Regions from separate parts of the Paenibacillus sp. ISL-20 genome, predicted to be linked through region 4. Evidence: riboswitches for the same ligand, from Rfam matches in the RefSeq annotation. Region 4 holds a riboswitch; each other region holds the start of a gene.

Region 1 (3,987 bases), on a different contig from region 4:
AGCCATGCGGACATATTCTGAATAAGATCATATTTGTATGCAAAGAAGGTGGCTATCGAACTCACGATATTACCAAACATCAGCCCTACGAGCGGGATGAAGATCGCATCCTTAAACTTAATCCGATCCAGTATCTTCATGAAGATAAAGGTTCCTGCCAGAGCGAATACAAATGCCACGAGCATTTTGATAAGCGGACCGCTTGTCGTGAAGACGAGCATGGCTACCAAAATCCCTAGTCTGGCAGAGTCCATCGTACCTGCCGTGGTCGGCGATACGAACTTATTGCGGCTGAGCTGCTGCATGATCAATCCGCAGATACTCATGCTGACACCCGCCAATATAAGACTGACAAGCCTAGGAATCCGGCTTACAAGCATAATATGCTGTTGTTGTTCTGTCATCGAGAACAGTTGCAGTGGCGAGATATCTTTAACTCCAATAAATAATGAGATTATCGAGAGTACCACAACGGCTGCAAATAAGTATCTAATCTTCATGGCTCTTCCTTCTATGCGTATGTCTCTAAATATCCGGGATCTCGCAATTTCCAACACCATTCTCATTGAGATTGATTATCAATCGCGCTCTGATATGCATTATATCATCCTCATTCTGGCTCGACAAGTGTAATTGAGAATCAAAATCAATTAATTTGTTCATACTTGTATATTTTGTTCATGAATTGTTCATAATATGAAGTTTCGAGAAGACATAGCTAATAGCCTCAGGTAGGAAGCACTCCTTTCGTTTAAACCTCCATATAATGAAGCTTCTCTAAAAGCCAGACGGATTCAATTCATATTTAATAGATGAGGGAAATTATATTTGATCAAAGTCGTTGACAATTACTCTAAGTTATATTAACATACTAACATAAATATTATTCCTAACTAAACGTAAGTTAATATGGAATGATAATTAAAATATTGCTAAATAAGCAACATGCATATTTGCTTGAAGTAAAGGACATCTTCTTATCAGGCGTATGTAAATTCGATTACACCAGGAGGTTTTTTTTCAATGTCTAAAGATTTTTCAACTGCACTCAAAAGTCGCCGTTCTTATTACGGGATTAGCAAAGAATCCGTTATCTCGGACGAGCGTATTCAGGAAATCGTAAACGAAGCGGTTAAGTATACCCCGTCTTCTTTCAACTCTCAAAGTGCACGCGTCGTTGTATTGCTTGGCGAACAGCATGATAAACTGTGGAACATCACGGAAGGCATCCTGAAGGAAGTCGTTGGCGATGAAGAAGCATTCAAATCCACTGCCGACAAAATGGGCGCATTCCGCGCTGGTTACGGTACGGTATTGTTCTTCGAGGACAACAACGTCATTGCCGGGCTGCAACAAAACTTTGCCGCTTATGCCGACAACTTCCCGATTTGGTCCAACCAATCCAACGGCATGCTGCAATTTGTAGTATGGACCTCCCTTGAAGCAGAAGGTCTGGGTGCATCCCTGCAGCACTACAACCCGCTAATCGACGAAAAAGTAAAATCCGAATGGAACATCCCGGAAAACTGGAAGCTGCTTGCTCAAATGCCTTTCGGTAAGCCGGTTGTTGAACCAGGCGAAAAAGAATTTGCACCGCTGGAAGATCGCGTGAAAGTTTACAACTAATTAAATAGATGAATAAGGCCGTCTACCTAAGTTCCAGTAACTTGGATAGGCGGTCTTTTTATAATGGGCAAAGATTGAAAAACCGATCACTAAGCGATACAATTAGTCAGGTAAGAACCCTCGAACTTTTAAGATAACAGAAGCTCCGGGCAAACTTGCGATAACCAACTACATAGGATGTTGGCTGTACTAGGGGTGCCATGTGCTGAGAGACGGCGGTTTGCCGTTAACCCTTAACACCCGATCTAGGTCATACTAGCGTGGGGAAGTGTAGCATTTATGTTTATTTCTTTTCGTAGGCATAACTGCACTTTCTTCATGGGGTGCGGTTTTTTTTGCGTGGACTTATATCATGGGGAGGAAATAACAATGAATGAGCTTGTATGCGGAACCAGTCGGATCGTCGGGTGCCGGTTCTCGGTATTTCCCATGACGGACCGGTTTGTGGAAGTCATCATGGGCGCACTAGATTCCGTGGATACGGGGAAGGTGTTGATTCGGACAGATGATGTGAGCACCTGTATTCGTGGACGTGCAGAGCATGTCTTTGATGTGACAAGGGCGATATTCGCCCATGCTGCGGCGAGTGGCGTGCATACCGTTTTTAATGGTACTTATTCCATCGGTTGCCCCGGAGATACGGACGCCGATGTATATATGACTGAGGATTCGACCCTCTTAAACAACGACATCGGGGAACATGCCGATATTGAGACTGCCTGCCAATTCGCTCTTTACCCCATGGGTACCGATAACTACATGGATGTCATCTACGGTGAAGTTAATCGTGCGAAGGCAGCCGGGACATTCGCCGGAAGCGTTCATTACGCCAGCCGATTGAGTGGGTCACTGGCCCAGGTGTTTGGATCGCTTGAAGAGGCGTTTTTACATGCGATTCAATCCGACAGCAGCCATTTGGTCATGACTGCGGTTGTGTCCGCACACAGCCCTTCGGTCAAAGCCGCATCGAATTGAGTTCTATTGAGGCAGACAAAAGCCCGGCAAGCGCCGGGCTTCCTGTCACTACTGCCAAGAACCTTGACGGTTTAAACCCAAGCACTCAAGATAATTACGAGCAGGATAAAGAGAACCAAAATCATTCCTACTGAATTGTTCCATCCACCGCCGCCATATACTCCGCTCATGAAGATCCCCTCCTGGATTTAAAGAATGACGTGATGTAATCACACTATTATAGTATTGCCCGTCTCGTGATAGTGTCACGGCTAATGTACCCCTCTTTTTATACTGGCAAGGAAATTCTATTCCTCATAACCGATGAGAAGCTTGCCTCCGTACGGACGGAGCATTTCCTCGGTGAATGCCATAAGAACTGAAGGATCATCCTGGCGATACATCGCCGCGAGCGCTGCTTCCAATCGTTCTCCCAAGATCGAGTCATAGCTGTTGAACAGACGGAACAGCGTTTTCCCTTCACCCGTCCACTCCCGGTTCACCCTAAGTACAAAATCACAGAGAATCGCCGCTATTTTGTGCACCGTAAACCACTTTTCGGCGTCCCTTCGGGGACTCTGCAAATCCAGCATGTACTCGGTTAGCATATAACGGTATTCGTCAATGTCGGTTAGCATCAAGGGTATGGGTCCGTAATTCAAATCGCTTCGGGCTTCCGCCCGCACCTCTTCCCCCTCAGGCAGCGCGAGCAGCACCGTCCCTTCTACGACCATCCGCTGCAAAGAAGGATTCGCCGCACTCACTCCCTCGTCGAAATATTCGCGATAGGAGGATAAAGACAATATAAATATTTCCGCGATCCACCCATGTGCCTCTATCGTCTTCCTGCTGAAATCATAACTATCTCGTTCAATAACCATGATGTCCAAATCGGATTGTTCATTATATTCGCCTCTGCTCGCGCTGCCGCCAAGCACAGCAAGCAAACAGTCGGGATAATCGTGTTGAATGATGCGTTCCGCTGCCTCTACCGGTTCCATCCTCATGACGTTTCCTCCATTATGATTCTGATCCTCCCGAAAAAAGGGCTCAAAATATCTAATTCAGCTAAAACCCTAAACGTACCTGAATCATATGGTAAATAAACGATTACCCTCATGTTGATGACAAGGAAGAAGGGATAGATGAGATGAACTATATTCATATGCTCTCCAAATTAGGTATGGGCAGTGCCCACCCGGGAGGATTCGAGGCAACCCTCCGAATGCTGAAGAATTATCCCATTCAACCGGGCAGCCGCATTCTGGAGGTCGGGTGTGGAACGGGCAGAACCGCATGCCATCTTTCGGAGATGGGGTATCAAGTAACAGCCATTGACCTGAACGAAAATATGATCAAAAAAGCCCGTGCAAGAGCCGAAGCGATGGAAATCGACGTGCAGTTCCA
Region 2 (3,987 bases), on a different contig from region 4:
CCGCATACATCGCTGCATCCGCACGACCAATCAGCTCCTGGTCATTTCTGGCATGATCTGGATAAACCGCAATACCGATACTCGGCGTGGTTCGGACCTCATGCCCTTCCAGCTCGTACGGCTCACTAAGCATCGTCCAGATCTCCTCCGCCATCCAGATCAGCTCCTGATCATCGCCGGCCGGATGGATCATAACCGTGAATTCGTCTCCTCCTAAACGGGAAACCAAAACTCCCTTGGATTCGAGTGATTGAAGCCGGTCTGCAACCTTTCGTATCAACAAATCGCCGGCACGGTGGCCGTATCGGTCATTGACTCGTTTGAAACGGTTCATATCCATATACAGCAAGCCTACACGGGAACCTGTGCGGTCCGCCTCCTTCAGCGAACTTGACAGCCTTGCATTAAAATAACGACGATTATACAGACCCGTAAGATCATCGCGATGTGCCAGGGATTCACTCTGCATCAGACTTTCATGCAGTCGATCAAACAAGCGGTCGTTCTCGAACTGGATCAAAATCTGCCTGAATAGGATCAGGATAACGCACAGGGAAAGGCCGGTAAACAGTCCATTCCACCCTCCAAAATGCTGCGCCATAAGGGCAAACATCCCGCCGAGCACGCTGTAGGGAAGCAGGTACCTTACGATCAGGTTTCCGGTTGAACGAGGCTCCCGCTCGCCAACAGATGGATTACGGGTATCAGGAGCGGACTGTCCGCCTGCGAAACTAATGAAAAATACCGATAACGTATAGAGTGGATACAGGTAAGAGCGAACCTCGATATCCAAAAGATCAACGAGATAGATGTACAGAACATCTCCGGCAATAAATGTACTTCCGCCAAGACATAACAGGATGGCCGCCCATTTCCTTAACTGTCCGGTATTAAAATACAACACCAGTGTAAAAAAAATAAGTACCATTGCGCACAGTGGATACAGCATGTCCACCCAAAGGTTTCCCCATGCTGCCTCATGGGCCAGACCCTGAAGCTCAGGCTTGATGAAATATTCCCATCCTACCGTCATGACCGCTATGCCAACAATCAGGATATCCAGCATAAACCGCAGCCCCCGAAACGAACCCTGAACATGCCGGAATAAATAAATGAGAGAACTTGCGAACAGGATAAGTTCGAGCCCCCAGAACAAATGGGTTAGAACTGGCAGGAAAGCGCTCTCTTTTCCAAACCAGATATTGCATGCGTGGAGGGTTCGGGCCACTGCCTCCCCCATCAATCCGAGACTCACAATAAGCCAAAACCTGCCAAGATGAACCTCAAAACGCCGACGGATCCGCATTAAATAAACGGAAGCGGCTGCAGGAGAAATAATGACTAGAACACGCTGAAGCGATAAAGCATCAGGCATCCACAGAGCGATCATTATCTGAATGAATGCATATATTATGGCGAGTCGAATCCACAGATGATCTGCTGGAGTTGGACTCATAAGCATTCCTCCTCGGCCAAAAGGTAAGCTGGTTCACTTTAAGTGTGTTAGGTCTTTTGAATTAACATCTCTATTTCTCATGATACTTTTTGCCCACACAAAAGTAAAGATGAGGAAATGAAAGAAAAATCATCTTATTAGCCTGTGCACGAACAACATAACACCCACTTGACGTTCCTCACATTGACGAGGAAATCGTGACGCTTCCGAACGGGTACCGCTATTTCTTCGTGCACGGTCCCGAAGGAGAATGGATTGAGTTCTTCCAGCGCTAACCTCTGCGTAGAAGCCGTATTCAAATACTTTATCTTGTGAAAGGTTTATAGCATCAATTAATTCTCCCATTGCATTAGTGTTCTAACAAAGACCTGTCTCGTTCGAGCCTCTTCGAACTAGACAGGTCTGCTGTGTTAGGACTATAATAGCGGGTGTACTGATCGAAACTTCATAAATACCGGGGGAGCTGGAATTTGGCCGGCTGAGAGTGTATCCGACATGATACTGACCCTTACACCTGATCTGGGTAATGCCAGCGTAGGAAGCCCATGTTTGCGGCAGCTATTTATTTGCCGTGGTATACACTTACGCCGTCATGCGTCCTGATATCATCAGGGCGTTTTTTTTGTGGAGTTGCGAGGTAATAGAAAGAGAACTTAAAGGAGAGAAGAAACGATGAAGAAGGGAAGATGGATTCCGCTGCTTCTCGCTTGCGTCCTGCTGATGGTTGCGTCTGGATGCGGTACAAGTGGAGAGAACAAGAAGACAGGTGCCACAGGCGAAGACAGTCAGTCTCCCGGGAAACTACGTGACGTACAGCTGATGCTCGATTGGTCTGCCAATACGAATCACACCGGCCTGTATGCAGCGAAGGAGCTTGGGTATTATGAGGAAGAAGGGCTTAATGTCCAGATCGTCCAGCCGGGAGCAGGCGGAACGGATACGCTGGTTGCATCCGGAAACGTGCCATTTGGCATCAGCTATCAGGAAGGCGTAACGCTGGCCAGAACCCAAGGATTGCCGCTCGTCTCCATTGCGGCGATCATTCAGCATAATACATCCGGCTTTGCCGCCCCCAAGGACAAAGGCATCGTGAAGGCAGGCGATTTTGAAGGGAAATCCTATGGCGGTTGGGGCTCGCCTGTGGAGGAAGCGGTCATGAAATCCATCATGGAGATCGATGGCGCCGATGTCAGCAAGGTGAACATGGTTAATATGGGCGATGCCGATTATTTTACGGCCGTCAAACGCGACATTGATTTTGCCTGGATCTTCTATGCTTGGACGGGTATTGAAGCCGAGCTTCGCAATGAGCCGCTTGACATGATTTATGTGAAGGACTACTCCGAGCAGCTTGACTATTACACGCCGGTGATCGTAACGAACGAGAAGCTGATCCAGGAGGACCCTGAACTTGTCAAAGCGTTCATGCGGGCGACTTCAAAAGGATACGACTATGCGATTCAACATCCCGAAGATGCAGCAGCCCTGCTGACGAAAGCTGTTCCCGACCTGGATGCCGAACTGGTTCTAGCCAGCCAGAAATGGCTGAGCCCCCGTTATCAGGATGATGCATCCCGCTGGGGCGAACAGAAAGCCGAAGTATGGTCGGGGTACGCAGACTGGATGTTTGAGCGCAAGCTGCTGGAGAAGGAACTTGACGCTGACAGCGCATTTACCAATGATTTTTTACCGGAGAAGCCATAAGGTTATTTCTATTTATAAGAAGAGAGACGGCCTTTGCAGCAGGCTGCCTCTCTTCCATTACAATACAGCTTGCACGAAAGGATGAGTTTATATGGCGAATACACTCTTGAGCATTCAAGTAATACCGAGAACGCCAAACGGGGCCGACAGCATCCCTTATGTTGATGAAGCGATCAAGGTTATTCAGGAATCGGGCGTGAAATACGAGGTTCATGCACTCGAAACGACCATGGAAGGAGAGCTCTCCGAGCTGCTCAAGATCGTTGAGCGCATGCACGAGGCGCTGGTGAATGCGGGAAGTCCCAGCATCATATCCCAGGTCAAAATCGCGCATCATCCAAGCGGCATCAGCATGGATAAGCTGACTGAGAAATACCGTCCATGAGAAGCTGGTGGAGTTCTGTTTGGCCGCCCGTTTTGGCGGTTCTCTTCTTTTTGGTGGTATGGCAGGCGGCAGTATCCGTGTTCGACATTGAACCCTTTATTTTGCCTGCACCGACGGCCATCGGGCATGAGGCCGTTACCGGAGCTTCCGGTCTCTTCCAGCATACAGCGGCCACCCTGCAATTAACCCTGATCGGCTTTATAATCGGCACGGCAATCGGTCTAATCATCTCGCTGGCACTGCACTTGGTGCCTTTTCTCAAAACCGCCCTTTATCCGCTTCTTATTCTTAGCCAAAATGTGCCGACAATCGCCCTAGCCCCGCTTCTCATGATTTGGTTCGGCTTCGGTATGCTGCCCAAGGTTATCGTGATTACGCTGGTCTGCTTCTTCCCTGTCGCTGTTGCGGCCCTGGATGGACTCGCACGTACCGACCGCACCAT
Region 3 (3,987 bases), on a different contig from region 4:
ATATCTGGTCCCCTGCCTCTTTCGTAATCATCGCCTTCACCGGTGCCCAGCATTCCCTCGTCATGGCCGCCTTTGATCACAATGATCTTGGGCCCCAGAGCATGAATACGTCTCGCCGCTTCCTTCCGATCTTCCATTGTGCGGATATACATCCCCGCCAATACTTCGGCCTCCGGTATATTGGGGGTGACGATTAACGCCAGCGGCAGCAAGTGTTCTCGTACAGCCTGCACTGCTTCGCTTTGCAGCAGCTCCGCTCCGCCTTTGGCGATCATCACGGGATCGACAACGACCTTCCCCCAGCCAAAAGCCCGAATCCGGTCAGCAACCAGGCGAATGATCTCGGCGTTGAACAGCATGCCTGTCTTCAATGCATCTACTCCGAGGTCCGATCCTACCGCTTCCATCTGCTCTGCGGCTGCCTCGGGGGGCAGCGGATATACGCCATGAACCCCCAAGGTATTCTGCACCGTAATCGCGGTAATCGCCGACATGCCGTATACGCCGAGCTCCTGGAAGGTTTTCAGATCGGCCTGAATGCCGGCACCGCCGCCGCTGTCAGACCCGGCAATCGTCAGTGCCCGGGGCACGCGTGTCTTGCTCATCGTGTGCCACCGGCAGCGGCCGCTTCCGCTTCCCGGACAGCGGCATATCCCGCCAACGAGCCTGGATGAAGTTTTGCCAGCTCATCCAGGAAAGCGATCTGGAAGCTTCCCGGTCCTTGGTCCGCCGTGCATTCCGCAGCTCTCGCCGCCGCGGCCCCGTAGAAGGCCAGACCCGCCGTACCCGCAAGCAGCAGGTTTGCTTCCACTGCGGCAAAGGCACCCAGCACCGAGGTCAGCAGGCACCCTGCGCCGGTGACCTTCGTGAGCAGTGCATCCCCTCCGGTAATGATGCGTACCTCTGTTCCATCGGTAATTACGTCCTCTTCACCGGTAATGGCCACGATCGTGCCTAATTCGCGTGCAGCCCGCACGGCCAGCTCAGCATGATCACTGCCCGTGCTGTTGCCAACATCTACGCCTTTGATCTCGCGCGCCTCCCCGACAAGGTGAGCGACTTCAGCCGCATTCCCGCGCACGAGCGAAACCTTCACCTCGCTTAGGATCCGCAATGCCGACTCCGTCCGAAAACGGGTCGCTCCCGCACCGACCGGGTCCAGCAAGACCGGGACGCCATGTGCATTCGCCGATTGTCCGGCGATGATCATCGCATCCACCAGCTCGCGGTTCAGCGTGCCGATGTTCAATACGAGCGCGCCTGCAATGGCAGACATATCCGCCACTTCCTCTGGCGCGTAAGCCATGACCGGCGACGCGCCCAGCGCGTACAAGCCGTTAGCCGTAAAATTCGTAACCACCACGTTTGTCATATTGTGAACGAGGGGGCTCGTCTGCTGTACCTTCGTTAAAAGCGCCGAAACTTCTTTTTCCCATGAACGCATTGGAATCAGCCTCTCTTATCTAAATTGGAATTTATGTCCTTGTTATGACTCCTTATAGCACCGCAGCCTGCAGCAGCACCGGCCATTCCTCCTGCTTATAAGCCATATCCCAAAACATATACTCCAACTGGCAGCTCAGCATAAAATACTCCTTCATCCGTTCCCGCTCGGCTGCCGTCGCGCCCTCTGCCCATTCATCGACACGGTTGCAGAACTTGGCTGTCGCGTCTTCCCCACGGTTGCCATAGAAATAAATCCAGTCATAGAACGGATGGGATTCATCCGGCTTCACGTCATCCAGCAGCTTGCGGCCAATCTCCAGGTACGTCCACGGGCAAGGAAGCAGTACGGCCATAATCTCGCCTAGACTGCCCTCGTGCGCCACTGTCAGCATATGACGGATATAATGATGCGCGGACGGAGCAAGCGGATAACCCTGAAGCTCTTCGTAGGTCACCCCGGCGGCTGCGCACAAATTCTGATGCGGATGCACCTCGCTGTGCAAGATGAATGAAATCTGTTCGTTAAAGGTCGCGATCTCTTCCCTGCTGGTCGATTTGGATATGGCGATTCCGTAGATCCGCATGTAGGCATTCAAATACTCAAAATCTTGCTTCACATAGTGAATCAGCTGTTCCCGTGCCAGCTTCCCCTCGGCAATGCCTTTTACAAAGGGATGATCGAAGATTGCTTGAAAAATGCCTCCCGCCTGCTGACGGAGCTCTTGCGTGAAACTCATTTTTGTCCCACCTCCAACATATTGAAGAGCAGGAAGTCCATAAGACACGACTTTCCAAGCAACGCTAAAAAGCCGCCCCCGAAAACTGGAGCGGCTTCGTCAACAAGCCCAAGTGCGCCAAAAAACGCACCGAGACCTCGTATACGAAGGCTCCACTTTCCTACGCTAGTACGAACTAGATCAGGTTCAAAGGGTCCAAGATACACTCTTGTCTCAGCCGCCAACGGCTCCCCTAGTGGACTTCCTATTCTTTTGTCTAATACTGTACATAGGTTTGTAGATGCTGTCAAACATTAACTGTTCGTGAACGGAGCCCACGCTCGAAGCTTTCCCATGAGTGGGGGATTAGGATGTTGTACGGTGGCCGAGGTCTTTCGCGAAATAAAAACGGGGGCTGCCCAACACTTGTTTCGGAAACACTGACGCTCGGTTGTCATGTATGCCCCAACATAATGAGCACATAATCGTTATGCAAATAAATGAAGTTTAAAGGAGCGAGCGTATTTATGACGAACCAACCAAACCAACCGAAAGACGTTAAACCCATTCCGCAAGGCTACACGTCCGTGACACCGTGGATCATCTCAAGAAACTCCGCAGCGCTGATCGAATTCCTCAAGCAGGCTTTTCAAGCCGAAGAGTTAGCCCGCGTCTATGTCGGTGAAGGTATCATCGGCCATGCCGAGGTCCGAATTGGGGATGCCGTCGTGATGATGTTTGACGCGAAGCCGGAATGGCCGGATTCACCAGCATACCTCCGTTTATATGTTGAGGATTGCGATGCCGTCTACCAACAAGCGCTGGCCGCAGGAGCCGTCTCGGTGACGGAGCCAACGAGCTTATTCTTCGGCGACCGGGTGGGACGGGTACGGGACCCGTTCGGCAACTTATGGTGGGTACAGACACGAATGGAGGACCTCACTCCGGAAGAAGTGGAACAGCGTGCCCAAGACCCGGAATACATCAAAGCGATGACCTATGTTGCCGGAGCGGAGATTGTGGTGAAGATATCGTGAAAATATGAAGTGAAGCAATAGCAGTATAACAGGAGAGCACGGATGGACTCGGTGTCTAGGGGTATGCATGGATGGATGGGATTATAATTGTAGGGGCTGGGTAACTCGGAGTAGCTATGGTTTAGAGGTAGAAACCGGGGTAACACAGCGTGTATAGCTGAGGCTGCTGCTGGTCTTGGTGCTACTGCTGATCTTGTTACTACTGCTGGATCTGGCTACTACTGCTGATCTTGTTACTACTGCTGGTCTTGGTGCTATACTGGTTTTGGCTACTGCTTGTGGCTAGCGGACTGAGGATACGTTATTTGGCTGAATAGGTGTGATTTTTGATAGTTATCGGACACCAGGTACGTTATTCATAGAATATGATGGCAAATAGGCAGTTTATTGCGGTAATAAGGGATCTGGAGTCCGTTAACAGGTGGTGTTGGTGCTACTGCTGGGCTTGTTGCTCTGCTGGTTTTGGTGCTACTGCTGGGCTTGGCTACTACTGGTTTTTTAGCTACTGCTGGCCTTAGCTACTACTGATCTTGGTGCTACCTGCTTCGCTAATGCTGATTTTGGTGCTACTGCCGGTCTTGGTGCTACTATTGGTCTTGGCTACTACTGGTCTTGGCTACTGATGATCTACTGGGCCTTGGTGCTACCCTCGAACGTAACGGACTGAGGATACGTTATTTGGCTGAATAGGTGTGATTTTTGATGGCTAACGGACACCAGGTACGTTATTCATAGAATATGATGGCAAATAGGCCGGTAATTGTGGCAATAAGGGATCCTGAGTCCGG
Region 4 (3,987 bases):
GGCTTCACCCCGCTGAGCACCACGAGGCAGACCATAAAGATAAAGGCCTGATACATAACAAAATCAAGATCATGGGTTAACACCGTCATGAAAAACAGCGCACAGATCAGTCCCAGCTTCACCACCGGATTCGCCCGGTGCAGCCAAGTGATCCGCACGGGGTTCCATATATTCATGCGTTCACCCCCGTGAGGCGTTGATCGGCCCCGGCAAAGGTACCATGAGGGTCGGCAGCGCCATTCACTCCCTTAGCCGCCTGCTCGGATGCAATCCCGCCAGACCATCGGGGGGAAGGCATGCTTGACGTCAACTGCCCCTCCCGGATTTCCCATATATGCGTGGCGACCCGCTGCGCGATCTCCATTTCATGCGTCACCATGAGAATGGCGGTTCCCGCGCGGCGCAGCTGCTCGCACATCTCCAGAATCGCGAACGTATTCCGCGCATCCTGTCCGAAGGTCGGCTCATCCAGGAGCAGGACGGACGGCTGTCTTGCCATGGCCGTAGCCACGCTCAAGCGACGCTTTTGACCTGTCGACAGCTGGTACGGATGCCTGGCCTCCATGCCCGTCAGTCCAAAGCGTTCCAGACAGCGGTCGGCCTGCGCCTGCGCTTCTTCCGGCGGCACATGATCCACCAGCAGCGAGTAAACCACCTCATCCCCGATGCGTTCCGTCAGGAATTGAAGCTCCGGATTCTGAAACACGAATCCGATTTGGCGCAGCTGCCGCTCTCTCTTCTTCCGCACCTTCCTGCGTTTGCCCTGAATGACCTCTTCCCCGCAGAGTACATAGGTCCCTTCGGTGCGAAGCAGCCCCATCAAACTGAGCAGCAGCGAGCTTTTGCCTGCTCCGTTCGGCCCTACCACCGCAATGAATTGTCCCGGAAACACCTTTGCCGAAGGGAGGGTGATGACAGGTTTATCCCATCGCATTCCCCTGAAATCGGCCAGCTGAATGACAGGCTCTCCACGTTGAGGGTACGGAGGAGCAGCCTCATACAGGAGATTACCCAGCTCATCGCCAAGCCCGTTGACAGGAGCAAACAACTCTCTGCCCGCCCGGGTCTGCTCGTAATCTTCCCATACGCCGGGATACCAGATTCCATATGTTTGAAGTTCCTTCTCGTATTCAGCGAATATCGCTGCTGGGGGACCTTCGCCCAGAATCACCCCATCCGGGCTGAACAGCACGACACGATCCACGTATTTGGCCATTTCTTCAATCCGGTGCTCCACGATGATCAGCGTGCGCCCTTCCGAAACGGCCTTCACCGCGGACCAGATTTGCTCCCTGCCTTCCGGGTCGAGCAGCGCAGACGGCTCGTCAAGGAACAGCACTTCCGGCTCCAGCAGCAGAGCCGATGCCAGCGCAAGTCGCTGCTTCATGCCTTGGGACAGATGCCCGATCGGCATATGAGGCTCCTCAAGATCAAGCCCCACCTCGCGCAGGGCCGCTTGCATCCGATCCTTCATCTCGTCACGAGGGACACTTAGATTTTCCAGTACGAAAGCCAGCTCTTCATCCACGTACGGCATACAGAACTGGGTATCCGGATCTTGAAATACATAACCCCAAGAGCGCGGAATCAGCTGGGCCCCGCATTTCATCGGCACCTCCGTTGCGCGGGGAAACATCCCGCTAAGCACCTGCAGCAGCGTGGATTTGCCACAGCCGCTCGGACCGAGCAGCAGCACCTTCTCCCCGCGGACAGCCGAGAAGGAGAGGTCTTTGAACATCAATCGCTCCTCGCCCGGATACTTCAGACGCAATCCCTCCACATACACGGCCGGTTCCGGAAGCATCTCAGCAGACTGAGCCGAAACCGGGCTAACCGTGGCATTAGACATGGCGCGGATCATCCAGTGCTTCGTAATCCTTCTTCGACGCAGGACGGAGCAGGGATGTCACGCCCGTACGGTCGAGCGCTTTAGCCAGCAGGAGCATAAGAAGGCCTGCAATGACGGCGCCGCTAAGTACCCGCATACCGTATTTAGCGAGGAACATCCACGTCTGCAGGTCATCCGTATAGCTGTAATAGAAGTCCATGATCATCGAGCCGATGGCTGCGCCGGCACCGGCAATCGCCAGCGTCCACGCCGAGGTGCTCCGATAACGGAACGCCGCGAATACCAATTCAGCCCCCAGTCCTTGAATGAGGCCATACAGCAGCAGGGTCAATCCCCAGCCGCTGCCAAACAGCACTTCCACGTGGGCCGCCGCCACTTCCGCGATAATGGCCACTCCCGGCTTCCGGATCAACAAGTAAGCAAGCGTGGCTGCAGCGAACCACATGCCGTATAACAACTCATCCGCTTCAAAGAACAGCGGTTTTAACAGATTGTAAACCGAACCCCAGAAGTGATAAATGACGCCAAGCACCAGTGATACCAGTACCGTAACCAAAATATCGCTTAACCGCAGTCCTTTTCGGGGCTGAACCCCCAACTTCTCTTGCACAGACGTTCCCATAACAACACATTCCCCTCTCCACCTCTATTTTTGTGTAAACACAACAAAAAACCGTCTGGAAAAACGCGCAGACGGAAAAATAGGCCCTATGTAGGCAGGGTCGGATATTCTCTACGCTGGCATTACCCAGTTCAGATTAACGGTCAACAGCGGATAACAGCTGCAATCTCAGCCTGATTCACTCAAGCCCCCGTATTCCTATTCGGTTTTATGTTAACTTTAAAATACACATTCACTCCGGAATAAGCAAGAACCTTTTTTCAAAAATGGCTATTTATTGATTTCCATCTCATTCTATGTCAATATCAGAGTGATTGGCTTTTCCACCAACGTTTATTGCTGACACCTATGCACAAAGGAGAATGACATGGCTAAACAATTGCTGCGTCTGATGACTGAGCTGTCTTCCCGCAAGTGGCTGTCCCGAATCATGGGGCATTGTTCCCACAGCCGGCTGAGCCGTCATCTAATACCTGCATTCATACGAATTTATCAAATTCCGGCGCACGAAGCGGAGAAAGAAATCAACGAATACCGCTCACTGAACGAGTTCTTTTCCCGCCGGTTAAAAATAGGCCTCCGCGCCATAGATGACACCGCCGACGCCATGGTAAGCCCAGTCGATGCCACAATTTCGGCAATGGGCGTCGTCAACGCCGGTACCATTCTGAGCGTTAAGGGACAGGATTATACCTTGAGCGAGCTGCTCGCGAAATCACCGAGAATGGAAAACTACATCCACGGTTATGCATTTGTATTGTATTTAAGCCCGACCGACTATCATCGCATTCATTCCCCGGTAACCGGTGTTCAGGCGGAAAGCGAGCATTTGAAGGGACGCGTTTACCCCGTGAACGATTTTGCGATGACCCATATCCGGAATGTGCTCAGCCGCAATGAGCGCCTCATTACCTATATTGCGCATGAGTTCGGCGAAGTTGCCGTCGTGAAGGTCGGAGCCATGAACGTAAGCAGCATCCGTTATGCTGACGAGAACGTGAAGAAATACGAAATCGGCGATGAACTCGCGTACTTTGAATTCGGCTCTACAGTTGTGCTTTTGACGGAGAACGGCACGTTTACCCCTCGCGGTGACCTGGAACCCGGCTCCAAGGTGAAGATGGGAGAACTGCTCGGTTTGCTTCACCCGTCCCCAGCCAGAAAAGGGTAATTCCATCCATTTACCTTACCAAACATCGTATGACAAGTTAAGGCCATAAATCATTGGCTGCATGAGCGATTAACGCCGGCCCAGCACCCGATAAATGATCCGCTGAAACAGCCGATCCGGCAGTACACCCTTGATCCATGCGGTCAGCCGCGTGCCTCGGGGCAGCATATAGCGGAACCTTGGTTTGGACATGCACGCGATTTTTGCCACAAGCCTGGCTACCTCCTGCGGATCCCCGCTTCCTCTGGCTGTCCGCTCGGAATAGTCCAGCACGCCCTTCAGCAGACCGCTGTAGGGTGATCCTTCCTTCACCGTAAGCTCCCCAAAACTTTTGTTCCAGATCGG

What was found. Region 4 has a riboswitch for thiamine pyrophosphate ahead of J7E85_RS11480 (ECF transporter S component). Riboswitches for the same ligand answer to the same signal wherever they lie in the genome.
Region 1: another riboswitch for thiamine pyrophosphate. It lies ahead of J7E85_RS18550 (Ykof family thiamine-binding protein); the one in region 4 lies ahead of J7E85_RS11480 (ECF transporter S component).
Region 2: another riboswitch for thiamine pyrophosphate. It lies ahead of J7E85_RS29515 (ABC transporter substrate-binding protein); the one in region 4 lies ahead of J7E85_RS11480 (ECF transporter S component).
Region 3: another riboswitch for thiamine pyrophosphate. It lies ahead of tenA (thiaminase II); the one in region 4 lies ahead of J7E85_RS11480 (ECF transporter S component).

The regions. Positions count from the first base shown of each region.
Region 1 is NZ_JAGGRD010000030.1:35,794-39,780, reverse strand. It holds gene J7E85_RS18560 (ABC transporter permease) at 1-500, opposite strand, end outside; gene J7E85_RS18555 (nitroreductase family protein) at 1,024-1,626, shown strand; TPP riboswitch at 1,808-1,910, shown strand; gene J7E85_RS18550 (Ykof family thiamine-binding protein) at 1,996-2,601, shown strand; gene J7E85_RS18545 (sporulation protein YjcZ) at 2,673-2,771, opposite strand; gene J7E85_RS18540 (nucleotidyltransferase domain-containing protein) at 2,889-3,587, opposite strand; gene J7E85_RS18535 (class I SAM-dependent methyltransferase) at 3,731-3,987, shown strand, end outside.
Region 2 is NZ_JAGGRD010000064.1:74,588-78,574, forward strand. It holds gene J7E85_RS29505 (diguanylate cyclase domain-containing protein) at 1-1,456, opposite strand, end outside; partial or broken gene J7E85_RS29510 (VOC family protein) at 1,636-1,731, shown strand; TPP riboswitch at 1,903-2,014, shown strand; gene J7E85_RS29515 (ABC transporter substrate-binding protein) at 2,129-3,160, shown strand; gene J7E85_RS29520 (MTH1187 family thiamine-binding protein) at 3,252-3,545, shown strand; gene J7E85_RS29525 (ABC transporter permease) at 3,542-3,987, shown strand, end outside.
Region 3 is NZ_JAGGRD010000066.1:20,614-24,600, reverse strand. It holds gene thiD (bifunctional hydroxymethylpyrimidine kinase/phosphomethylpyrimidine kinase) at 1-605, opposite strand, end outside; gene thiM (hydroxyethylthiazole kinase) at 602-1,444, opposite strand; gene tenA (thiaminase II) at 1,497-2,183, opposite strand; TPP riboswitch at 2,324-2,427, opposite strand; gene J7E85_RS30245 (VOC family protein) at 2,690-3,199, shown strand.
Region 4 is NZ_JAGGRD010000019.1:81,505-85,491, forward strand. It holds gene J7E85_RS11470 (energy-coupling factor transporter transmembrane component T family protein) at 1-176, opposite strand, end outside; gene J7E85_RS11475 (ABC transporter ATP-binding protein) at 173-1,849, opposite strand; gene J7E85_RS11480 (ECF transporter S component) at 1,842-2,471, opposite strand; TPP riboswitch at 2,563-2,675, opposite strand; gene asd (archaetidylserine decarboxylase) at 2,839-3,642, shown strand; gene J7E85_RS11490 (SDR family oxidoreductase) at 3,712-3,987, opposite strand, start outside.